One region of the Pseudomonas sp. C11 genome, then DNA from elsewhere that is predicted to be linked to it. Evidence: predicted binding sites of a transcription regulator. Region 1 holds the regulator's gene; the other holds the start of a gene.

What was found. The regulator FliA, encoded in region 1, starts transcription of late flagellar genes. The targets are predictions, from matches to a motif close to CTAAAGTTTNNNNNNNNNNNGCCGNTAA.
Region 2: the regulator FliA is predicted to act here: its motif matches at 2,359-2,386, upstream of VC352_RS22475 (flagellar protein MotY).

Annotation. Positions count from the first base shown of each region.
Region 1 is NZ_JAWIIP010000002.1:137,876-142,627, forward strand. It holds gene VC352_RS03770 (chemotaxis protein CheA) at 1-1,294, opposite strand, end outside; gene VC352_RS03775 (protein phosphatase CheZ) at 1,307-2,095, opposite strand; gene VC352_RS03780 (chemotaxis response regulator CheY) at 2,115-2,489, opposite strand; gene fliA (RNA polymerase sigma factor FliA) at 2,590-3,336, opposite strand; gene fleN (flagellar synthesis regulator FleN) at 3,333-4,163, opposite strand; gene flhF (flagellar biosynthesis protein FlhF) at 4,251-4,752, opposite strand, start outside.
Region 2 is NZ_JAWIIP010000017.1:120,403-125,154, reverse strand. It holds gene VC352_RS22480 (argininosuccinate synthase) at 63-1,280, opposite strand; gene VC352_RS22475 (flagellar protein MotY) at 1,387-2,322, opposite strand; gene pyrC (dihydroorotase) at 2,476-3,522, shown strand; gene rnt (ribonuclease T) at 3,519-4,193, shown strand; gene VC352_RS22460 (bacterioferritin-associated ferredoxin) at 4,369-4,587, shown strand; gene VC352_RS22455 (thiolase family protein) at 4,647-4,752, opposite strand, start outside.

The DNA.
Region 1 (4,752 bases):
AGACCTTCTTGATCGGCTGCATGCGGGTCTTCATCACCGAAGTCTGCAGATCCGCCGTGACCACGTCGAGGTTCGACACCGCCTTGGACATGGCCTCGTCGCCGCTGTTGAGCCCCAGGCGCACCAGGCGGTTACGCACCAGTACCAGCTCGCCGACCATGTTCATGATCTCGTCGAGGCGTGCGGTATCGACCCGTACGGTGGTTTCGGCTTCGCTGGCAGGCGCCTTCTCCGCCGCCGCAGGAGCTGGCGCAGCAGCACGCGGCGCAGCGGGTTCGGGCTTGGCCGCCGGCTTGGCCGCCGGCGCAGCAGCTGGCTGAGGCGTAGGCTTGGCCGCCGCAGGAGCCGGTGCTGCCGCTGCGGCCGGAGCGGCAGCTGGAGCCGGCGCTACGAATTTGCCCTTGCCGTGCAACTCATCGAGCAGCGATTCGAACTCGTCATCCGTGATGTCGTCACCGGCCGGGGCACTCGGGGCGGCGGCTGGCGCGGCCGCTACAGGCGCGGCAGGCGAAGCCGGCGCGGCGAACTGGCCCTTGCCGTGCAACTGATCGAGCAAGGCTTCGAATTCGTCGTCGGTGATATCGTCACCGGCAGGTGCGGCGGGCGCGGCAGCAGCAGGAGCTGCAGGGGCCGGTGCCGATGCGGCTGGCGCGGCGAACTGACCTTTGCCATGCAGTTGATCGAGCAGCGCTTCGAATTCATCGTCGGTGATATCGTCACTGCCGGCGCTGGCTTCGGGCGCAGCCGGCGGCGTATCCCCCAGTGCATCGAGCAGTTGCTCGAACTCGCTATCGGTGATGTCGGAGGACGCAGCACTTGCAGCAGGCGTGGCAACAGGTTCGGGCTCCGGCTCCGGCGCGGCCTGAACCGCTACAGGCTCGGCAACCGGCTCGGGCTGCGCACCTGCTGGCTCGGCCAGGCGTGCCAGGGCCGCCAGCAGCTCGGGCGATGCTGGCGTAGGCTCGGAGCGTTCCCGAACTTGGCCAAACATGCTGTTGACCGCATCCAGCGCCTCGAGCACAACGTCCATCAGTTCAGCGTCAACGCGACGCTCGCCCTTGCGAAGGATGTCGAACACGTTCTCGGCAATATGACAGCACTCCACCAGCTCGTTGAGCTGAAGGAAGCCTGCTCCGCCCTTGACGGTGTGGAAACCGCGAAAGATGGCGTTCAGCAGGTTCATGTCGTCCGGTCGGCTTTCCAGCTCGACCAACTGCTCGGACAACTGTTCGAGAATCTCGCCGGCCTCTACCAGGAAATCCTGGAGGATCTCTTCATCGGCGCCGAAGCTCATGTGGGGTGCTCCTTAGAATCCAAGACTGGATAGCAGGTCGTCGACATCGTCCTGATTGGAGGCGACGTCATCACGCTTATCGGCATGAATCTGCGGACCTTCACCCGTCGACGGCGATTTTTGCTGCTGTTGTTCGGCACGCAATGCATCGTGGTCATGTTCGATACCCGCGAAGCGGTCTACCGAACTGGCCATTAGGACTAATTTAAGCAGGTTGCTTTCCACCTCGGTGACCAGCTGCGTCACCCGCTTGATCACCTGACCGGTCAGATCCTGGTAATCCTGCGCCAGCAGAATGTCGTTGAGGTGGTTGGACAGCTTGCTGCTGTCACGCTCGCTACGCGCAAGGAACAGCTCGATGCGTTTGGCCAGCTCACGGAAACCCTCTGCGCCGATTTCCCGGCGCATGAAACGACCCCACTCGGCGCTGAGGCTCTGCGCCTCATCGGCCAGGTCATTGACCAGTGGTGCACTCTGCTCCACCAGATCCATGGTGCGGTTAGCCGCTTTCTCGGTCTGGGTGACGACGTAGTTCAGACGCTCGGTGGCGTCGGATATCTGCGACAGCTCCTTGGCATGAGGCATGCGCGGGTCGAGCTGAAAATTGACAATAGCGTTGTGCAGCTCACGGGTCAGCTTGCCGACCTCGTGATACAAACCACGATCACGAACCTTGTTGAGCTCATTGATCAGTTGCACCGCGTTGCCGAAGTTACCTTTTTCGAGGCTATCGACCAGTTCGCGGGCATTGGTTTTCAGGGACGTTTCAAGATCGCCCAATGTGGAATCATCGTGTTCCATAGCACCCTCGCGGCCGACATCAGCCGTTGACCCGCTCGAAGATCTTCTCGATCTTTTCCTTCAGCACCTGCGCAGTGAAGGGCTTGACCACATAGCCATTCACGCCGGCCTGAGCCGCTTCGATGATCTGGTCACGCTTGGCTTCGGCGGTGACCATCAGCACCGGCAGGTGCTTGAGGCGCTCATCCGCACGTACCGCACGCAGCAGGTCGATGCCGGTCATACCGGGCATGTTCCAGTCGGTGACCAGAAAGTCGAAGCTGCCGCTCTGCAGCATCGGCAACGCTGAAGTGCCGTCATCGGCCTCGGCGGTATTGGTGAAACCCAAGTCTCGCAAGAGGTTCTTGATGATCCGTCGCATCGTCGAAAAATCGTCAACGATGAGGATTTTCATGTTCTTGTCCAAGTCGACCTCCGTACAGTCCCAAACGTATTGCGTTTGCAACTACGTCCTTTAATCGTGAAACCGTTTCTGCCTGCGAGTGCGCTGCGACTCAGCCAGCGCGCCATTCACTCAGCCGCGAACGCAGACGCGCCGCGCACTGACTGTGCAACTGACTGACGCGCGATTCGCTGACCCCCAGTACTTCACCGATTTCCTTCAGGTTCAGTTCTTCATCGTAATACAGCGCCAGCACCAGACGCTCGCGCTCCGGCAGGCCGGCAATGGCCTCGGCCAATGCCGCTTGAAAGCGTTCATCTTCGAGATCCCGCGAAGGTTCGAGGTGGGTGTGCCCGGCGTCTTCGTGCAGTCCGCCATGTTCACCGTCCTGCAATAGGTCGTCGAAACTGAACAGGCGGCTGCCCAAAGTGTCGCCAAGAATGCCGTAGTAATCTTCCAGACTCAATTGGAGTTCGGCAGCAACCTCGTGATCTTTAGCGTCACGCCCCGTTCTCGCTTCAACGGTACGTATCGCATCGCTGACCATCCGGCTGTTGCGGTGCACCGAACGCGGTGCCCAATCGCCCTTGCGTACCTCGTCGAGCATGGCACCGCGGATGCGAATACCGGCGAATGTTTCGAAGCTTGCACCCTTGCTGGAGTCGTATTTGCGCGAGGCTTCGAGCAGGCCGATCATCCCGGCCTGAATCAGATCGTCCACCTGCACGCTGGCTGGCAGACGCGCCAGCAAGTGATAGGCAATGCGCTTGACCAGCGGCGCATAGCGCTCGATCAACTGGTGCTGGGAGTCCTGCGCACGAGCCTTGTTGTACATACGAAGTCCAGAGGCTGCTGTCATACGGCCGAGTCTGCTGTCGGTTGCTTCACCAGGCGCTCGACGAAGAACTCCAGATGGCCGCGCGGGTTGGCCGGCAGCGGCCAGGTATCGACCTTCTGAGCGATTGCCTTGAACGCCAGTGCGCATTTGGAGCGCGGGAAGGCTTCATAGACGGCGCGCTGCTTCTGCACCGCCTTGCGTACGCATTCGTCGTAGGGCACCGCGCCGACGTACTGCAGGGCGACATCGAGAAAACGATCCGTCACCTTGGTCAGCTTAGCAAAGAGATTGCGACCTTCCTGCGGGCTGTGCGCCATGTTGGCCAGCACGCGGAAGCGGCTGATGCCATGGTCGCGGTTGAGCAGCTTGATCAGCGCGTAGGCGTCGGTGATCGAGGTCGGCTCGTCGCAGACCACAACGAGAATTTCCTGCGCCGCCCGCACGAAGCTGACGACCGCATCGCCGATGCCGGCTGCAGTGTCGATCACCAATACGTCGAGGTTTTCGCTGATATCGCTGAATGCCTGGATCAGGCCGGCGTGCTGCATGGGCGAAAGGTTGACCATGCTCTGCGTGCCCGATGCGGCCGGCACGATGCGGATACCGCCCGGCCCCTGCAGCAGGACGTCACGCAGGTCGCACTCACCAGCGATCACGTCGGCCAGGGTGCGCTTGGGGCTCAGCCCCAGCAGCACATCGACGTTGGCGAGCCCAAGGTCGGCGTCCATCAACATCACCCGGCGCCCCAGATCGGCGAGGGCCATGGACAGATTCACCGACACGTTGGTCTTACCGACACCGCCCTTGCCGCCGGTTACCGCGATCACCTGTACGGGATGCATACCCATGTTCTCTCAATACCTTGTCTAACTTCGACTTGGCCAACCGGCCGTTCGCCCCTGCAAAAAACGCAGGGTTTGCAACACTTTAGCGCTTCAGCCGACGCGCCGCGCGGTTCCTTGATAGAGACCGGCGAACAATTGCGCCATGGCGTCCTCGCTCGGCTCCTCCGGCGCCTGCAATCCCACCGCGCGGCTGACCAGTTGGTGGCTACGCGGAACGTGCAGATCATCCGGAATCCGCGGCCCGTCCGTGACATAGGCTACCGGCAGATGCTGGCCTATAGCCAGACCCAAAACCTCACCCAGGCTCACGGCCTCGTCCAGCTTGGTCAGTATGCAGCCGGAAAGGCCGCAACGCTTGTAACTATGGTAGGCCGCCTTGAGCACCTGTCTCTGACTGGTAGCGGCCAGCACCAGATAATTCTTGGCTTTCAGGCCGCGCGCAGACAGGCTTTCGAGCTGCAGACGCAGGGCCGGATCGTTGGCGGGCAACCCCGCCGTATCGATCAGTACGACACGTTTCTTGGCCAGGGGCGCCAGGGCTTGCAGCAGCGACTGCCCCGGATCGATCTGAGTCACCGAGACGCCGAGGATG
Region 2 (4,752 bases), on a different contig from region 1:
TTCCAGAATTCCGGGAATGCCCCGGATGAACAACCTACTGAGAGATCACAGCTAGCGCTCGATCAGACCAGTTTGCGGCCTTTGCCAGCGGCAATACGCATGCGCAGGGCGTTGAGCTTGATGAAGCCCGCCGCGTCCTGCTGGTTGTAGGCGCCGCCATCTTCCTCGAAGGTCGCGATGTTGGCGTCGAACAGCGAATCGTCGGACTTGCGGCCGGTAACGATGACGTTGCCCTTGTACAGTTTCAGGCGTACCACGCCGTTCACGCTGGCCTGGGAGGCGTCGATCATCTGTTGCAGCATCAGACGCTCCGGGCTCCACCAGAAACCGTTGTAGATCAGGCTGGCGTATTTCGGCATCAGCTCGTCTTTCAGGTGAGCCACTTCGCGGTCGAGGGTGATCGACTCGATGGCGCGGTGACCTTTGAGCATGATGGTGCCACCAGGGGTCTCGTAGCAGCCACGGGACTTCATGCCGACGAAGCGGTTCTCGACGATGTCCAGACGGCCAATGCCGTTCTCGCCACCGATGCGGTTCAACTCGGCCAGCACCTGAGCTGGGGTCATTTCCTTGCCATCGATGGCAACGATGTCACCCGCGCGGTAGGTCAGCTCGATGTAGGTCGGAACGTCCGGCGCCGCTTCCGGCGACTTGGTCCAACGCCACATGTCTTCTTCGTGCTCGGTCCAGGTGTCTTCCAGCACGCCGCCTTCATAGGAAATGTGCAGCAGGTTGGCGTCCATGGAGTACGGCGACTTCTTCTTGCCGTGGCGTTCGATCGGGATGGCGTGCTTCTCGGCGTAGTCCATCAGCTTCTCGCGCGACAGCAGATCCCACTCGCGCCACGGGGCGATGACCTTGACGCCTGGCTTGAGCGCGTAGGCGCCCAGCTCGAAACGCACCTGGTCGTTACCCTTGCCGGTCGCGCCGTGGGAGATGGCGTCGGCGCCAGTCTCGTTGGCGATCTCGATCAGGCGCTTGGCGATCAGCGGACGGGCGATGGAAGTACCCAGCAGGTACTCGCCTTCGTAGATGGTGTTGGCGCGGAACATCGGGTAGACGAAATCACGCACGAATTCTTCGCGCAGGTCGTCGATGTAGATTTCCTTGACGCCCATAGCCTGAGCCTTGGCGCGGGCCGGCTCGACCTCTTCGCCCTGGCCGAGGTCGGCGGTGAAGGTCACCACTTCACAGTTGTAGGTATCTTGCAGCCACTTGAGGATCACCGAGGTGTCCAGGCCACCGGAATAGGCCAGAACTACCTTTTTGACGTCCGCCATGCCATCACTCCACGGGTTGTACGGTAAAACCCGTGATTCTACTGACCAAGCGACTCAATTTACAGGGGCGCGACAGGCGGAGTTGACGAAGCGACGCCCAGAAGGCTCAGGATGGCTGACTACCGGGCGGATCGACCGGGGTTGGGGCGGGTGCGCTCTGCTGCGGCGCCTCGGCCGGCGGCATGCGATCCAGACGCAAGGTTACCCGGCGGTTCTTGGCGCGATTGGCCTCGCTGGTGTTCGGCACCAGCGGATAGCGCTCACCGTGGAAGCGCACGCTGATCTGCTCGACGGGAATGCCATGGGCCTTGAGGTACTCCTGCACCGCCAGCGCGCGGCGGCGCGACAGATCGCGATTGGTCAGACGATTGCCGCTGTTGTCGGCATGACCGTCGATCTGGAAGCTGTTGATGCTCGGGTCGGCCTTGACGAACTCGAGGATGATGTCGAGCTTGGCCTTGGCCATCGGGTCGAGGTCGATCCCACCACCGGGAAAACCAATCTGCGCCAGGCGAATCTGATCGAAATTCACTGGCAGCAACTTGGCCGTGCAGGCTTCGTAATCGTCGTAGGCCTTGTGAAACTTCACCGGTAGCAGGCGCACTTCCAGTCTATCGCCGCCGTTGAAGGTGCGGTGGCGCACCACCGGGCTGCGCCCCTCCAGCAAGCCGGCGAGCAAGCGCGCCCCCTGCTCCTGCGAGCTGTTGAACGGTACCTCGCCGCTGGCGACGCTGACCGAGCCCAGATTGATGTCGCCACGCCCCGGCTGCCAAGGCGCGGCAGCGGCCAACAAGGTCGCCGAACCATTGCCGAGCCAGTGCTCACGCGCCTTGAGGCGGAAGGTGACCTGCTCACCGGCGCGGCGCACGAACTCGCCACTGCCGAAGTTGCTGATCGGCTGGCTCAGGCGACACTCGAACTTGTCACCCTCGACCGTCCACTCGACCTTTTCCAGCCGCGTCTGGAAGCTGATGGCATGCGCCGGCAGGCACAAAGGCATGCCAGCCAGCAGGCTGATCAGAAGCAAATTGGGCACACGCACGGTCGACTCCACGGCGGTTCACGGCATTCCCAAGGGGTATCGGTCAGGCGCGCGGAAACTTGACCCCCTGCGTTCGATTGTCGCGTCGGCGCGAGCGCGAACAGGCGCTTTTCAGTTACCATGCGGCCACGTTTTACCCGCCTGGAAGCCTCCATGTCCGACCGCCTGACTCTCCTGCGTCCCGATGACTGGCACATCCACCTGCGCGATGGCGCGGTGCTGCCACATACCGTCGGCGATGCCGCGCGCACCTTCGGCCGCGCCATCATCATGCCCAACCTGGTACCGCCGGTACGCAACGCCGCCGAGGCCGACGCCTATCGCCAGCGCATTCTCGCTGCGCGCCCGGCCGGCAGCCGCTTCGAGCCGCTGATGGTGCTCTACCTCACCGACAACACCAGCCCGGAAGACGTGCGTGCAGCCAAGGCCAGCGGCTTCGTGCATGCCGCCAAGCTCTACCCGGCCGGCGCCACCACCAACTCCGACTCGGGCGTCACCAGCATCGACAAGATCTTCCCGGTGCTCGAAGCCATGGCCGAAGTCGGCATGCTGTTGCTGGTACACGGTGAAGTGACCCGCGCCGAGATCGACGTGTTCGACCGCGAGAAGACCTTCATCGACGAACACCTGACCCGTGTGGTAGAGCGTTTCCCGACGCTGAAAGTGGTGTTCGAGCACATCACCACCCGTGACGCGGTGCAGTTCGTCGAGGCCGCCTCGGCCAACGTCGGCGCCACCATCACCGCCCATCATCTGCTGTACAACCGCAACCATATGCTGGTCGGTGGTATTCGCCCGCACTTCTATTGCCTGCCGATCCTCAAGCGCAACGTGCACCAGGAAGCCCTGCTCGATGCCGCCACCAGCGGTAACGTCAAATTCTTCCTCGGCACCGATTCGGCACCACACGCCAAGCACGCCAAGGAAGCCGCCTGCGGCTGCGCCGGCTGCTACACCGCCTATGCCGCCATCGAGCTGTACGCCGAGGCGCTCGAACAGCGCAATGCACTGGACAAGCTGGAAGCCTTCGCCAGCCACCATGGCCCGGACTTCTATGGCCTGCCGCGCAACACGGACAGCATCACCCTGGTACGTGAAGAATGGAGCGTGCCGGCCAGCCTGCCGCTGGGCGACAACAGCGTAATCCCGCTGCGTGCCGGCGAAACGCTGCGCTGGAAACTGCTGGAGGGTCAGGCGTGAGCGAAGACAACTACGAAGACGAACTCGAACCGAGCCTGCCATCCGGTCCGCGCACGCCCATGGCGGCGCGCTTTCGCGGCTACTTGCCGGTCGTCGTGGACGTCGAGACCGGCGGTTTCAACAGCGCCACCGATGCCCTGCTGGAAATCGCCGCGACCACCATCGCCATGGACGAGAGCGGCTTTCTCTACCCGGATCACACCCACTTCTTCCGCATCGAGCCCTTCGAGGGCGCCAATATCGAGGCGGCGGCGCTGGAGTTCACCGGCATCAAGCTCGACCACCCGCTGCGCATGGCGGTGAGCGAGGAACATGCCCTGGGCGAGATCTTCAAGGGCCTGCGCAAGTCGATCAAATCCGCCGGCTGCAAGCGCGCGATCCTGGTCGGGCACAACAGCAGTTTCGACCTGGGCTTCCTCAATGCCGCGGTGGCGCGTTGCGGCATCAAGCGCAACCCTTTTCACCCTTTCTCCAGCTTCGACACCGCCACCCTCGCAGGCCTCGCCTACGGCCAGACCGTGCTGGCCAAGGCCTGCCAGGCCGCCGGCATCGAGTTTGATGGCAAAGAGGCGCACTCGGCACGTTATGACACCGAGAAGACTGCCGAGCTGTTCTGCGGCATCGTCAACCGCTGGAAGGAAATGGGTGGCTGGGACGAGTTCGATCAGTAACCCATCCTCTCTCGCGGACATGAAAAACCGGCTCATGCCGGTTTTTTCATGTCTGGGCAGCGGAGTAATGCCGCTCGTCGGCTGCCGCGATCATTCGCAAAAGATCTTTGACAAGCATTCTCATTAACATTAGTATCCGACCCATCAAACAGAATCACCTGGACGAGCCTTGCCCATGTACGTCTGCCTCTGTGAAGGTGTCACCGATACCCAAATCCGCGAAGCGGTCTACGAAGGTTGCTGCAGCTACCGTGAAGTGCGCGGTAGCCTCGGCATCGCCAGCCAGTGCGGCAAGTGCGCCTGCCTGGCCAAGCAGGTGGTTCGCGAGACCATCGCCGAAGTGCAAAGCAGCCAGGCCAGCCTCGCCTACCCCGCGAACTTCGTCACTGTCTGATTCTCCCGAACACAAAAAACCGGATCCTCGATCCGGTTTTTTTATGCCTGCCGTTTGCCTCAGCGGTAGGCTTCGAACAGCCCCGTGGCGCCCATGCCGCCGCCCACGCACATGGTGACGATGCCGTAACGCAGCTCGCGGCGCTGCAGCTCACGCACCAGGTGG